Regions from separate parts of the Klebsiella sp. Sb-30 genome, predicted to be linked through region 1. Evidence: predicted binding sites of a transcription regulator. Region 1 holds the regulator's gene; each other region holds the start of a gene.
What was found. Region 1 encodes PhoB, which activates phosphate uptake and scavenging genes when phosphate is short. Its sites were predicted from a motif close to CTGTCATAAAACTGNCNNAT; they were not measured.
Positions count from the first base shown of each region.

Region 2: pstS (phosphate ABC transporter substrate-binding protein PstS) is a predicted target of PhoB. The motif match lies at 1,947-1,966, and genes of this name have one in related genera.
Region 3: kdgR (DNA-binding transcriptional regulator KdgR) is a predicted target of PhoB. The motif match lies at 3,699-3,718, and genes of this name have one in related genera.

Region 1 covers NZ_CM172749.1:4,160,831-4,166,025, reverse strand. Annotated here, with positions in the region: gene sbcC (exonuclease subunit SbcC) at 1-2,111, opposite strand, end outside; gene sbcD (exonuclease subunit SbcD) at 2,108-3,310, opposite strand; gene phoB (phosphate response regulator transcription factor PhoB) at 3,520-4,209, shown strand; gene phoR (phosphate regulon sensor histidine kinase PhoR) at 4,231-5,195, shown strand, end outside.
Region 2 covers NZ_CM172749.1:5,365,462-5,370,656, forward strand. Annotated here, with positions in the region: gene glmS (glutamine--fructose-6-phosphate transaminase (isomerizing)) at 1-1,712, shown strand, start outside; gene pstS (phosphate ABC transporter substrate-binding protein PstS) at 2,052-3,092, shown strand; gene pstC (phosphate ABC transporter permease PstC) at 3,227-4,186, shown strand; gene pstA (phosphate ABC transporter permease PstA) at 4,186-5,076, shown strand; gene pstB (phosphate ABC transporter ATP-binding protein PstB) at 5,122-5,195, shown strand, end outside.
Region 3 covers NZ_CM172749.1:1,971,114-1,976,308, forward strand. Annotated here, with positions in the region: gene prc (carboxy terminal-processing peptidase) at 1-1,063, shown strand, start outside; gene htpX (protease HtpX) at 1,300-2,181, shown strand; gene AC236I_RS09220 (MFS transporter) at 2,259-3,632, opposite strand; gene kdgR (DNA-binding transcriptional regulator KdgR) at 3,810-4,601, shown strand; gene AC236I_RS09230 (YobH family protein) at 4,667-4,906, opposite strand; gene mgrB (PhoP/PhoQ regulatory lipoprotein MgrB) at 5,066-5,195, shown strand, end outside.

The DNA.
Region 1 (5,195 bases):
GTCGGTGGAAGTGTTTCCAGCAGCGGCGTCAGCTGTTGAAGCTGCTCCTGAAGCGCGACGGATTGGTTCTGTTGTTCCTGCCACAGGCGGCTCTCGGCTTCCCGCTGCGCCAGCCACTCCGCCGTCCGATCGGCCTGCGGAACGCTGAGCGCGAAGGGCGAGAGTTCTGTCTCCAGCTGCGCGCGCCGTTGTTCCTGCTCCTGCTGGAGCTGCCTGAGCTGTTGCTCGCCCGCCTGCTGCCGGGCCTGCCAGGCCAGTCGCTGCTGGTGCTGATACAGCTGCTGTTCGCTCTCTTGCTGGGCCGCCAGCCAGCCGGGAATATCATCCTGCGGCTGCAGGTCGCAATGGAGTCCGCTGACGGTTGTCTGCCATTGTGAGGTGAGCGCTTGCTCCTGCTGAAGGAGAGAGTCCAGCTCTTCTTTCTCTTTAACCTGTTGTTTAAGCAGTGCCTCAAGCTGGCCGCGCAGCTGGGCGCCTTCTTCCGCCAGCTGTTTGACTTCACGCTCCAGACTATCCCGGCGGGCCTGATTCACGCCGGGCTCCAGCGCCCGGTATTGTGCGACGGCCGGGTGTTCGCTGGAACCACAGAGCGGACAAGGGGCTCCGGGCTGCAGGCGAGCGCGCTCTTCCTCCAACCCGACAATGCGCGCTTCCAGCTCACAAATAGCCTTCACATCGCTGAATTGCTGATGTTTTTCTTTGTAGGCCAGGCGGCGCTGGGCCAGGGTTGTTTCCAGCTTTTCCTGTTCCTCGCGACGAGCCTGCTCAGTGGTTTGCAGCTGCTGCTGACGCTGGCGAAGCGGCAACAGGCGGCTATGCAGCGTCGAAAGCTGCTGGCGTAACGGGCGGGCGGCGGCGTGCTGCGCCAGGCTGGCGGTGACCTGGTCGGCATCCAGCGTCAGCGTCGCAGGCGGCAGCTCTGCCAGCTTGCGGGCGATTTCCGCCAGGCTCTGTTGCACGACGTTCTGTTGCCGGGCATCGCTCGCCTGCTGCTGGAAGACGGCCCGCCAGCCCGCCAGCGAGTTTCCCCACTGGCGATAGCGATCGTGTTCGTTAAGCCACAGGTTGAGGGCGTGATGGGCATCCTGCAAGCGGGTCATCTGCCGGCTGGCGGCAAGGCGGATCCCGGCGCGCAGCCGCAGCTTGTCCTGTAAGCGAGTATTCACTTCCTCCACCTGGCGGTGGGTTTGCGCCAGCGCGGCGCTTTGTTCCTGCTGTCGGGTCCACAGCGGACGAAGCTGCTCTGCCGGCTGCGCGTTGAGCAGCGCTGCAAGCTGCGGCTGGGCCTGATCCAGCGCCTGCTGCGCGTCCTGCAGCCGGACCTGAGCCTGCGAGGCTTCCGCGCTGAGCTCCTGCTGGCGCAGCAGCCACTGCTGCGCGGCCTGCAGGCGGGCTTGCTCCGAAAGCTGTAGACGCTCTTCATCAGTAAGTGCTTGCAAACTTTGCTGTAGCGCCTGCTGCTGCTCATCACTCAGCAGCAGAACGCCGGAGGCCTGGGCCTGAAGTTTCTCCAGTTCGTTGCGGGCAAGCTTATGCTTTTCAAACACCTGTGCTGAAATTTGGCCGTAGATTTCGGTGCCGGTCAGCTCTTCCAGCAGCTCAGCGCGTTCTTTTGGTTTGGCGTTGAGGAACGCGGCGAACTGGCCTTGCGACAGCAGCATTGAGCGGGTAAAGCGACCGTAATCCAGTCCGGTGAGCGAAGCGGTCAGTTCGAGCTTATCTTTGACTTTATCGGCAAGGATCTGCCCATCGTCGCAGCGGGCCAGCTCAACGCGCGGGGCCTGCAGGTTGCCCTCCGGCTGATTGCGGGCGCGGTTCTGGCTCCAGAAGGCGCGATAGGCCGTCCCTTTGACCTCGAATTCCACTTCCGCCAGACACTCGGCGGTATCGCGGGTCATCAGATCGTTTTGCGATTGCGACACGCTGCTCAGACGGGGCGTTTCGTGATACAGCGCGAGGCAGATCGCGTCCAGCAGAGTGGTTTTCCCGGCGCCGGTGGGGCCGGTGATGGCAAACAGCCCGTTGCTGGCGAACGGTTCTGCGGTGAAGTCGATTTTCCATTCGCCTTTTAACGAGTTGATATTTTTCAGGCGCAAACTCAGAATTTTCACAGGTGCTCCTCACCATTCAGACTATGCAGCGTTTCGTTGAACAGCTGCGTCAGGCGTAGCCGCTGCGCCTCTTCCAGCGTTTCCTGCGCCAGCCGGCGTTCAAACACCTCCTCGACCTGCAGTTCGCTCAGCGTCTCCCGCCGCTCTCCCGCCAGGATGCGTTCACGTTGGGCGCGGCTGCGGCGAACCAGCAGCACTTCCACCGGCAGATCTTCGGTCTGGGCCTGAATTTTTCGCTGAATATCATGGAGATATTCGTCACTGGTAATTTCAATATCCAGCCAGACGACCGGCTCCTGAGGGGCGTCCCGCCACTGGGTAAGCTGTTCGCTGATGCTGGAGAAATCGCCTTTCAGCACTGCCAGCGGCTGCGTCACCGGCACCGTCAGAGGAAGCACCTCCGCCAGGTGCCCGTCGCTGAAGGTCACCAGATTGACGCTTTTGCTTTTGCCCGTCTCATCAAAGCTGAGGGCGATGGGCGAGCCGCTGTAGCGAATATGGTCGCTGCCGCCGATCTTCTGCGCCCGGTGAATATGGCCGAGGGCAACATAATCAACGGGGGGAAAATGGCTGGCGGGGAACGCCTCCAGCGTGCCGATGTAGATATCGCGCACCGCATCGCTCTTGCTGGCGCCAACGGTGGTCAGGTGGCCGCTGGCGACGATCGGCAGCGGACGATCGCCGCGCAGGGCGCAGGCGGCTTCGTACTGCTGCTGATAATAGTCGCTGATAGCGTTCAACAGCAGCTGCTGTTTTTCGCCGCCGGAGTGTCCGGCCTGGCTGGTGACCAGCTCGCGCGGGCGCAGGAAGGGGACCGGGCAAAATATGGCGCCGGGCGTGCCGTCGCGCTGCGGCAGAATAAAGGGAGCATGGCCGGCGCTGGCCACCACCGTGGTTTTCAGAAAGGCCAGAATATCGCGGGATTCATTTAGCGTCGCCACCGAATCGTGGTTGCCCGCCAGCACCACCAGCTGGCAGCCGGTTTGCTGAAGCTGAACCACGAATCGGTTATACAGCTCGCGGGCGTAGCTTGGCGGTGAGCCGGTATCAAAGATGTCGCCGGCGACAATAATGGCATCGACCTCGTGCGCCTGCGCGCTGGTCAGCAGCCAGTCGAGAAAGGCCGAGTGTTCGGCGGCGCGGCTCTTGCTGTAAAAATTCTGGCCAAGGTGCCAGTCAGAGGTGTGGATGATGCGCATAAGTATTCCCTGGCGAAAAAGCATAGGCGCATTATATACCTGTCATCCCGCAGGTTGCCCCTTTAACGCCAGCAGGATCGATTGTTACTCCTTGTCATTATTAAAAATCCGCTATCATATGACGGTCATTTTCTTCATAAATCTGTCACAAAACTGACGCATAATGGCGCCGCACTCTATACTGATGGCTAAAAAATACAGGGTAAATAATGGCGAGAAGAATTCTGGTCGTTGAAGATGAAGCTCCGATCCGCGAAATGGTCTGCTTTGTTCTTGAGCAAAACGGCTTTCAGCCCGTCGAGGCGGAAGATTATGACAGTGCGGTGAATCAACTCAATGAACCCTGGCCTGATTTGATTCTCCTCGACTGGATGCTGCCGGGCGGATCGGGTCTCCAGTTTATCAAGCTGCTCAAGCGTGAGGCGATGACCCGCGATATTCCGGTCGTCATGCTCACCGCTCGCGGTGAAGAAGAGGATCGCGTACGTGGTCTGGAAACCGGTGCCGATGATTACATCACTAAGCCTTTTTCACCGAAAGAGCTGGTGGCGCGAATCAAAGCGGTGATGCGCCGTATTTCGCCGATGGCGGTGGAAGAAGTGATTGAAATGCAAGGGCTTAGCCTTGACCCTTCCTCCCACCGCGTGATGACCGGTGAAAGTCCGCTGGACATGGGGCCGACGGAGTTTAAATTGCTACACTTCTTTATGACTCACCCGGAACGCGTCTACAGCCGCGAACAGCTGCTGAATCACGTCTGGGGGACCAATGTGTATGTAGAAGACAGAACGGTGGATGTGCATATTCGCCGTCTGCGTAAAGCGCTGGAACATAGCGGCCATGACCGGATGGTACAAACGGTCCGCGGCACGGGATATCGTTTCTCCGCCCGTTTCTGAATCTCGACAGGAGTGTGAACCGTGCTGGAACGGCTGTCATGGAAAAGGCTGGCGCTTGAGCTTTTCTTATGTTGTATCCCGGCCCTGATTCTTGGGGCGGTGGTGGGTTATCTGCCGTGGTTTTTACTGGCGGCAGTAACCGGACTTCTCATCTGGCATTTCTGGAATTTATTACGTCTTTCATGGTGGCTATGGGTCGACCGTAGCATGACGCCACCGCCGGGAAGAGGCAGCTGGGAACCGCTGCTCTACGGCCTTCACCAGATGCAGATGCGCAATAAAAAGCGCCGACGCGAACTGGGTAGTCTGATCAAACGCTTTCGTAGCGGGGCTGAGTCTTTGCCCGATGCGGTGGTGCTGACGACGGAGGAGGGGGCCATCTTCTGGTGTAATGGCCTGGCCCAGCAGATCCTCAATTTGCGTTGGCCGGACGACAGCGGACAAAATATTCTCAACCTCCTGCGCTACCCTGAATTTGCTCATTACCTCAAAAACAGGGATTTCTCAAAGCCGCTCAATCTGGTCCTCAATACTGCTCGTCATCTGGAGATCCGCGTCATGCCCTACAGCGACAAACAGTGGCTGATGGTGGCGCGCGATGTCACGCAGATGCACCAGCTGGAAGGCGCGCGGCGCAACTTTTTTGCCAACGTCAGCCATGAGCTTCGCACGCCGTTAACGGTACTGCAGGGCTATCTGGAGATGATGCAGGAGCAGGTGCTGGAAGGGATGACGCGCGAAAAAGCGCTGCATACGATGCGCGAGCAAACCCAGCGCATGGAGGGGTTAGTCAAGCAGCTGCTGACGCTGTCGCGGATTGAAGCGGCGCCGACGCTGGCCATGAATGACAAAATCGACGTGCCGATGATGCTGCGGGTGGTGGAGCGGGAAGCCCAGACGCTAAGCCAGCAGAAGCAGACGCTCCACTTCCACGTCGATGAGACGCTGGTGGTACTGGGCAACGAAGAGCAGCTGCGCAGCGCGAT
Region 2 (5,195 bases), 1.2 Mb from region 1:
CAGGGCATATGTCCCGCGTTCGTCGTCTCGGTAAAGTCCAGATGCTGGCTCAGGCGGTAGAAGAACACCCGTTACACGGTGGTACGGGGATTGCCCATACCCGCTGGGCAACGCACGGTGAGCCGTCTGAAGGTAACGCGCATCCGCATGTTTCTGAACACATTGTGGTGGTCCATAACGGCATCATCGAAAACCACGAGCCGCTGCGCGAAGAGCTGAAAGCGCGCGGTTACACCTTCGTCTCTGAAACTGACACCGAAGTGATTGCTCACCTGGTGCACTGGGAGCTGGAGCAGGGCGGCACGCTGCGTGAAGCGGTACTGCGAGCCATTCCTCAGCTTCGCGGTGCCTACGGTACGGTGATCATGGATTCCCGCGATCCGTCCACGCTGCTGGCAGCGCGTTCCGGTAGCCCGATGGTTATCGGTCTGGGTATGGGGGAAAACTTTATTGCCTCCGATCAGCTGGCTCTGCTGCCGGTTACCCGTCGCTTTATCTTCCTGGAAGAAGGCGATATCGCGGAAGTGACTCGCCGCAATGTGACCGTATTTGATACCAAAGGCGCGCAGGTGAAACGTCAGGAGATCGAATCTAATCTGCAGTACGACGCAGGCGACAAAGGCACTTACCGCCACTACATGCAAAAAGAGATTTACGAACAGCCGAATGCGATCAAAAACACCCTCTCCGGGCGCATCAGCCATGGCGAAGTGGATCTCAGCGAGCTGGGCACGCATGCTAACGAAATGCTGTCTCAGGTTGAACATATCCAGATCGTAGCCTGTGGCACTTCGTATAACTCCGGCATGGTTTCTCGCTACTGGTTTGAAGCGCTGGCGGGCGTGCCGTGCGATGTTGAAATCGCCTCTGAATTCCGCTATCGCAAATCGGCGGTGCGTCGCAACAGTCTGATGATCACGCTTTCCCAGTCCGGTGAGACCGCGGATACGCTGGCCGCGCTGCGTCTGTCAAAAGAGCTGGGCTACCTCGGATCGCTGGCTATTTGTAACGTGGCGAGTTCTTCTCTGGTCCGCGAGTCCGATTTGGCTCTGATGACCAAAGCGGGCACTGAGATCGGCGTGGCCTCGACCAAAGCCTTTACCACTCAGCTGACCGTATTGCTGCTGCTGGTGGCAAAACTGGCGCGCCTTAAAGGTCTGGATGCCGCCGTTGAGCATGATATCGTTCATGGGCTGCAGGCGTTGCCGAACCGTATTGAGCAGATGCTGTCGCAGGATAAGCGTATTGAGGCGCTGGCCGAGAACTTCTCCGATAAGCACCATGCGCTGTTCCTTGGCCGTGGCGATCAGTATCCGATCGCGCTGGAAGGGGCGTTGAAGCTCAAAGAGATCTCTTATATCCACGCGGAAGCCTACGCGGCCGGTGAGCTGAAGCACGGCCCTCTGGCCCTGATTGACGCCGAAATGCCGGTGATCGTCGTGGCGCCGAATAACGAATTGCTGGAGAAGCTGAAATCCAACATTGAAGAAGTTCGCGCGCGTGGCGGCCAGCTGTATGTCTTCGCCGATGGCGAGGCGGGTTTTAGCAGCAGCGACAATATGCACATTATTGAAATGCCGCATGTTGAAGAGGTCATTGCGCCGATCTTCTACACCGTGCCACTGCAGCTGCTGGCCTATCACGTTGCGCTGATTAAAGGCACTGACGTTGACCAGCCGCGTAACCTGGCAAAATCGGTCACCGTAGAATAAGCCAACACGCATCAGACAAAGGGCTGCCATCCGGCGGCCCTTTTTTATTTCCCGCGATTGTTTTTCAGCGCTCTGCTGAAAAATGCTGCTGCGCGGGTTTATGACAAACCGTCATCTTCGACTACGATTTTAAGTGTCATAAAAAGAAAATTTTTCTGCAATCTTACGGTCACTTAAATAATTAACATTATGATTTATATTGTTTTTATTTTCTCCAGTCCGCTATCTTTTTGGGTGTCATAAAACTGTAATAATTCGTACATTTTACTGTCACCTCTTTGTCCTATTTTGCTCACCATAGCCTCGAAACAACGATTTACGAATCCAGCAGGAGACATTATGAACGTTATGCGTACCACCGTCGCAACAGTTGTCGCCGCGACCTTATCGATGAGCGCTTTCTCTGCATTTGCAGCTGCAAGCCTGACTGGCGCGGGCGCAACTTTCCCTGCACCGGTGTATGCCAAATGGGCTGATACCTATCAGAAAGAAACCGGCAATAAAGTGAACTACCAGGGCATTGGCTCTTCCGGTGGTGTCAAACAAATTATTGCTAACACCGTTGATTTCGGTGCTTCTGATGCTCCTCTGGCTGATGACAAACTGGCTCAGGAAGGCCTGTTCCAGTTCCCGACCGTTATCGGCGGTGTGGTTCTGGCAATCAACCTGCCTGGCGTGAAGTCGGGTGAGCTGGTTCTGGACGGTAAAACTCTGGGTGATATCTACCTGGGCAAAATTAAAAAGTGGGATGACGAAGCGATCGCTAAACTCAACCCGGGTATGAAGCTGCCGTCTCAGAATATCGCCGTGGTTCGTCGCGCCGATGGTTCCGGCACTTCCTTCGTGTTCACCAGCTACCTGGCGAAAGTGAACGAAGAGTGGAAATCTAAGATTGGCGCGGGTTCTACCGTTAACTGGCCGACCGGTCTGGGCGGTAAAGGTAACGACGGCATCGCCGCTTTCGTTCAACGTCTGCCGGGCTCCATTGGCTACGTAGAATACGCCTATGCGAAGCAGAACAACCTGGCTTACACCAAACTGCTTTCCGCAGATGGCAAGCCGGTCAGCCCGACGGAAGATAACTTCGCTAACGCGGCTAAAGGTATCGACTGGAGCAAATCCTTCGCACAGGATCTGACTAACCAGAAGGGTGAGAATGCATGGCCGATCACCTCAACCACCTTTATCCTGGTACACAAAGCTACGAACAAGCCAGAACAGACTGCTGAAGTGCTGAAGTTCTTCGATTGGGCGTACAAAAATGGCAGTAAAGAAGCCAACGCGCTGGATTACGCAACGCTGCCGGAAAGCGTGGTTGAGCAGGTTCGTGCTGCATGGAAAACCAACGTGAAAGACAGCAGCGGTAAAGCGCTGTACTAAATACCCGTCATACTTCGAGCCGCAGCTGCGTTGGCTGCGCTTGCTGCAACTCGAATTATTTAGGGTATAGCATTACGTTAGCCTGGAGGCACGGTAAAATGCGCGCTTCCAGGCCCAAACAGAAAGAGTAATCTATGGCTGCAACCAAGCCGGCATTTAACCCTCCGGGGAAAAAGGGTGACATAATTTTCGGCGTGCTGGTCAAACTGGCGGCGCTGATTGTGCTATTGATGCTGGGCGGCATCATCGTTTCCCTCATCATCTCTTCATGGCCAAGCATTCAGAAGTTTGGTTTTTCCTTTTTGTGGACCAAAGAGTGGGATGCGCCCAACGAAATTTTCGGTGCGCTGGTGCCGATATACGGGACGCTGGTGACCTCATTTATAGCGCTGCTGATCGCCGTTCCGGTGAGCTTTGGTATCGCACTGTTCCTGACGGAGCTCTCTCCTGCCTGGCTGAAACGTCCTCTTGGCATCGCCATTGAACTGCTGGCGGCCATTCCGAGTATCGTTTACGGCATGTGGGGCCTGTTTATCTTTGCTCCGCTGTTTGCCACCTACTTCCAGGAACCGGTAGGCAACGTCCTGTCGACGATCCCGTTTGTGGGAGCGCTGTTTGCCGGTCCGGCATTTGGTATCGGTATTCTGGCGGCGGGCGTCATTCTGGCCATCATGATTATTCCGTACATCGCCGCCGTCATGCGCGATGTGTTTGAACAAACGCCGGTGATGATGAAAGAGTCGGCCTACGGTATCGGCTGTACGACCTGGGAGGTCATCTGGCGTATCGTCCTGCCCTTTACCAAGAACGGGGTTATCGGCGGCGTGATGCTCGGTCTGGGGCGCGCGCTGGGGGAAACCATGGCGGTGACCTTCATTATCGGCAACACTTACCAGCTGGATAGCGTTTCACTGTATATGCCGGGGAACAGTATTACTTCCGCTCTGGCGAATGAGTTTGCCGAAGCGGAAACCGGGCTGCACGTGGCGGCGCTGATGGAGCTGGGGCTGATTCTGTTTGTGATTACCTTTATTGTTCTGGCCGCATCGAAGTTTATGGTGATGCGTCTGGCGAAGAGTGAGGGGGCGCGCTAATGGCCACGATTGAATTGCAAACCAGCACCGAGCTGGCTGAATCCCGTCGTAAGATGCAGGCTAAACGCCGGCTGAAAAACCGTATCGCCCTGACCCTGTCAATGGGAACCATGGTCTTCGGGTTGTTCTGGCTTATCTGGATCCTGATGTCCACCGTTACCCGCGGTATCGATGGCATGAGTCTGGCGCTGTTTACCGAAATGACGCCGCCGCCGAACACCGCGGGCGGTGGTCTGGCGAATGCCCTGGCGGGCAGCGGCCTGCTGATCCTGTGGTCGACGGTTTTCGGTACGCCGCTGGGCATTATGGCGGGTATCTATCTGGCGGAATACGGGCGTAAGTCCGCGCTGGCGGAAGTGATTCGGTTTATTAACGATATCCTGCTTTCCGCGCCATCCATCGTCGTGGGTCTGTTCGTCTATACCATCGTGGTTGCACAGATGCAGCACTTTTCCGGCTGGGCTGGGGTTATCGCCCTGGCGTTGCTGCAGGTGCCTATCGTGATTCGTACTACCGAGAATATGCTGAAACTGGTGCCGGACAGCCTGCGTGAGGCGGCCTATGCGCTGGGCACGCCGAAGTGGAAAATGATTTCTGCGATCACGCTGAAGGCCTCGGTGTCCGGCATCATGACGGGGATCCTGCTGGCTATCGCGCGTATCGCCGGGGAAACGGCGCCGCTGCTGTTCACCGCGCTCTCCAACCAGTTCTGGAGCACCGATATGATGCAGCCGATTGCCAACCTGCCGGTGACTATTTTCAAATTTGCCATGAGTCCGTTCGCGGAGTGGCAGCAACTGGCATGGGCCGGGGTACTGCTTATCACCCTGTGCGTATTGCTGCTGAACATTCTGGCGCGCGTGGTTTTCGCGAAGAATAAACACGGTTAATTTTTGCGGCGCGGCGAAATGCGGCGCCGAATGAGGAAGAGATTGATGAGTATGGCGAATGCGACCCCGGGTAAACTTTCAGTTCGTAACCTGAACTTCTACTACGGAAAATTCCATGC
Region 3 (5,195 bases), 2.2 Mb from region 1:
CATCGTCACGCTAACCCGAGAGCGTATTCGTCTCGAAGACCGCGCGGTGAAGATGTCGGTGAAAACCGTCGGCAAAGAGAAAGTCGGCGTGCTGGATATCCCGGGCTTCTACGTTGGCCTGACGGACGACGTCAAGGTGCAGCTGCAGAAGCTGGAGAAACAGAACGTCAGCAGCATTGTTATCGACCTGCGCAGCAATGGCGGCGGGGCGCTGACCGAAGCCGTTTCACTCTCCGGTCTGTTTATCCCGTCTGGCCCGGTGGTTCAGGTCCGTGACAACAACGGCAAAGTGCGTGAAGACAGCGATACCGATGGCGTGGTGTACTATAAAGGCCCGCTGGTGGTGTTGGTCGATCGTTTCAGTGCTTCGGCCTCTGAAATCTTCGCTGCCGCCATGCAGGATTACGGTCGCGGCTTAATTGTTGGCGAGCCGACCTTTGGTAAAGGCACCGTTCAGCAGTATCGCTCGCTGAACCGGATTTACGATCAGATGCTGCGCCCTGACTGGCCGGCGCTGGGCTCTGTACAGTACACCATTCAGAAGTTCTACCGCATTAACGGCGGCAGTACCCAACGTAAAGGCGTCACGCCGGATATCATGATGCCGACCGGTAGCGAAGATCGTGAAACCGGTGAGCAGTATGAAGATAACGCGCTGCCGTGGGATAGCGTCAATGCGGCGACCTACGTGAAATCCGGTGATTTGAAACCGTTCGATCCGCAGCTGCTGAAGCTGCATAATGAGCGCATCGCCAAAGATCCCGAGTTCCAGTACATCATGAAGGACATCGCTCGTTATAACGCAATGAAAGATAAGCGTTATATCGTTTCTCTCAACTACGCTCAGCGTGAAAAAGAGAACGAAGAAGACGATGCGACGCGCCTGGCACGGATTAACGATCGTCTGAAGCGCGAAGGTAAACCGCCGCTGAAGAAACTGGACGATCTGCCGAAGGACTACCAGGAGCCGGATCCGTATCTTGATGAGACGGTCCACATTGCGGTAGACCTTGCGCATCTTGAGAAAGAGATGCCCGCGGTAGAACCGCCGGTCAGCAAATAAGCACCCAACGGGCACAATGATTGTGCCCGTTTTTCTTTCCGTCATCCTCCCGACCGGCCTCTCTTAGACATACAAAATGTCAACAACTTACGCAGATGTCAGTTCGCTGTGACAAAATGTAAAGTTGTGTTTTTCTCGTGACTTAGCGGGGCCTGATCGTTGAAAATTGGCGTTCTACCCATACGATATGGGTAATCGCATAGTGCGTTTTGTTAAATCGAGGTTAAAAGAAAATTATGATGCGAATCGCGCTTTTCCTGTTGACCAACCTGGCAGTGATGGTGGTATTCGGGCTGGTGTTAAGCCTGACGGGAATTCAGTCAAGCAGCATGACCGGGTTACTGATCATGGCGCTGCTTTTTGGTTTTGGTGGATCGATCGTTTCGCTGATGATGTCGAAATGGATGGCACTGAAATCCGTGGGTGGGGAAGTGATTGAGCAGCCGCGCAATGAAACAGAACGCTGGCTGATGAACACCGTCGCACAGCAGGCGCAGCAGGCGGGTATTGGCATGCCGCAGGTCGCCATCTACCATGCGCCGGATATCAACGCGTTTGCCACCGGCGCCCGCCGCGATGCTTCTCTGGTCGCCGTGAGCACCGGGCTGCTGCAAAACATGAGTCGTGACGAAGCCGAAGCGGTCATCGCCCACGAAATCAGCCACATCGCCAACGGTGACATGGTCACTATGACGCTGATTCAGGGGGTGGTGAACACCTTCGTTATCTTTATCTCGCGTGTTATCGCGCAGATTGCCGCCGGCTTCCTGGGCGGGAACCGGGATGACAGTGAAAGCAGCAACGGTAACCCGCTGATTTACTTTGCCGTAGCGACCGTGCTGGAACTGGTGTTCGGTATTCTGGCCAGCATTATTACCATGTGGTTCTCGCGCTATCGTGAATTCCACGCCGATGCCGGGTCTGCCAGACTGGTTGGGCGTGAGAAAATGATTGCCGCGCTGCAGCGCCTGAAAACCAGCTATGAACCGCAGGAAGCCAGCAGCATGATGGCGTTCTGCATTAACGGTAAGGCGAAGTCAATGAGCGAACTGTTCATGACTCACCCGCCGCTGGATAAGCGTATTGAAGCGCTGCGCAGTGGCGAATACCTGAAGTAACGTTGTTGCAGAATAGCTAAAAAAATCCGCGGCCCCCGGGCTGCGGATTTTTTTTGGCTGAAGCCTGAGGAGAGCGGCTATTGTCCCGGACGGGGCTGGGTTACGCGAAGCCCGCTGACGGTTGCGGCAATCACCGCCAGCCCACCGGCCAGCAGCAGTGCGCTGTGGGTGCCGCCGTTGCCCTGCAGGTTAAGTAGCAGGGCAACCAGCGCCGCACCGGTACTTTGACCGAGCAGTCGCGCGGTCCCCAGCATTCCGCTGGCGCCGCCGCTGCGCTGGGCCGGTGCGGAAGAGACAATGGTATGGTTGTTCGGCGACTGGAACAGGCCAAAACCGGCGCCGCACAGCGCCATGCGCCAGATAATATCCAGATCGGAAGGCGAGGAGGGCAACAGCGCGAGGCCAAACAGGCCGCAGGCCATCACCAGCAGACCGATTGCCCCCAGTAATCCCGCGTGCACTTTCTCAATCATATAACCCGCCAGCGGCGCCATCACCATGGTAGCCAGAGGCCACGGCGTCAGCAGTAAGCCGGTTTCGACTTCGCTACGGCCCATCACCGACTGCAGGAAGAAGGGCAGGGAAACCAGCGCCAGCATTTGCGCGCAGAACGAGCAAACAGAGGTACAGATAGACAGGGAAAACAGCGGGATGCGCAGCAGGTCAATCGGCAACAGCGGTACCGGCATCTGCAGCTGGCGGCGCACAAAGAAGAAACCGATAACCAGCATCGCGGCCACTTCTGCAAGCACGAGTCGTCCCGACTGACCCTGGGCAAAACCGCCGAGAGCGGTAATCAACAGGCCAAACGTCAGCGCATTCATTATGGCGCTGGGAAGATCGAAACGGGTGATTTTGCTCCGGCCAACGTTCGCCGGCAGGTAACGCATGGCGAGGATAAGCGAAACAATCCCGAGCGGAATATTAATAAAAAACAGCCATTGCCAGGAGGCCACCGAGAGAATCGCTGCCGCAATAGTGGGGCCAGCGGCCGATGAAACCGCCACCACGAAGGAGTTAATCCCCATCCCGCGTCCGAGAAAACGCTGCGGGAAAATAAGCCGGATCAGCGCCGTATTGACGCTCATCAGGGCGGCGCCGCCAAGGCCCTGCGCGACGCGGGCAAGGGTCAGCATCTCCAGACTATGGGAAAGTGCGCAGGCGAGCGAGGTCAGAGTAAACAGCGCAAGGCCGATTTTATAGATACGCCGATAGCCAAACATATCGCCGAGAAAAGAGAGCGGCAGAAGGGCAATCACGATAGCTATCTGGTAGGCGTTGACAATCCAGATTGACGCCGCCGGCGAGGCGTTTAAATCGGTGGCAATAGTCGGCAGGGCCACGTTAGCGATTGCGCCGTCGAGCACCGCCATGGCTAACCCTAAAACGATGGTCAGAATTGCGCCGTAGCGCTGCGGCAAAGGCAGGCCATCGGAAATGTTTTTATCCATGTTGAATGTATGTCTTTAGGGTAATTATTCTCTGAGTAATGATTTTAGCATTGATTATTCGGCTGTATGTCGCAGATTTGTAACGAATGAGCAGAAGAACGATTGCGGGGGGCGCGATGCGAATTTATAATAAAAACCGGTTCTGATTTTTATAAAACAGTTACGATGAGGTGATAAATGGCAGTTGCAGATTTGGATAAGCAGCCAGATTCTGTCTCTTCGGTATTGAAGGTTTTTGGCATTCTGCAGGCGCTTGGTGAAGAGCGTGAAATTGGCATAACCGAACTGTCCCAGCGCGTCATGATGTCAAAAAGCACCGTTTATCGCTTTTTGCAAACCATGAAATCGCTGGGCTATGTGGCGCAGGAAGGTGAATCCGAGAAATACTCCCTGACGCTCAAGCTGTTCGAACTGGGCGCGCGTGCGCTACAGAATGTCGATCTGGTCCGCAGTGCCGATATCCAGATGCGTGAACTTTCGCGGCTGACGAAAGAGACGATCCACCTGGGGGCGCTGGATGAAGACAGCATCGTCTATATCCACAAAATCGACTCGATGTACAACCTGCGGATGTACTCACGAATCGGTCGCCGCAACCCGTTGTACAGTACCGCTATCGGTAAAGTGCTGCTGGCGTGGCGCGATCGCGCTGAAGTTGAGCAAATTCTTGAAGGCGTCGAATACAAACGCAGCACCGAGCGGACCATTACCAGTACGGAAGCGCTGCTTGGCGTCCTGGATCAGGTTCGTCAGCAGGGCTACGGTGAAGATAATGAAGAACAGGAAGAGGGACTGCGCTGCATCGGCGTACCGGTTTTCGACCGCTTTGGCGTGGTGATTGCAGGTCTGAGTATCTCTTTCCCGACTCTGCGTTTCTCGGAAGAGCGTCTGAGTGAATACGTGGAGATGCTGCACACGGCGGCGCGTAAGATTTCTGAACAGATGGGCTATAACGACTATCCATTCTGATCCGAAGGGCAGCCTGGTCAGTTAAGCGACAGCGGGAATACGTTTCCCGCTGTCGCTTTTACGCATTAACCTTTGTCGATAACGGTTTCGCTTTTGCGTAAAATCGGGCAGTCGGTAACACCGATAATACCGCTATCAGAATGAACGTATTGTGCGGTACTGGTGCCGCGAGCGGTCAGATATTTACACTGAAGCCCCAGTCCCGCAGCATTCTCATTGCTGCCAATAAGAATGCCATAGCCGCTCAATAATATCCCAATCCATACGATAGCCAGTACTACAATGGAACGAATGATTAATCGCATTGTTGCCTCATGGTTTACATTATCCCTGCGCCTATTTTGACAGCTACACGTATTGAAACAAGTCTATGATTCCTAAACTTGTCTTTCGTATTACAGTTAGCCACGGTTTAAGATGCTCATGTTATCCTGGAAACATCTGATACTGATGCGGAGAATGGAGTGAAAAAAGTACGCTGGGTTTTGCTGATAGTCATCATAGCGGGCTGTTTGTTGCTGTGGACTCAGATGCTTAACGTAATGTGCGATCAAGATGTACAGTTTTTCAGCGGCATCTGCACAATCAACAAGT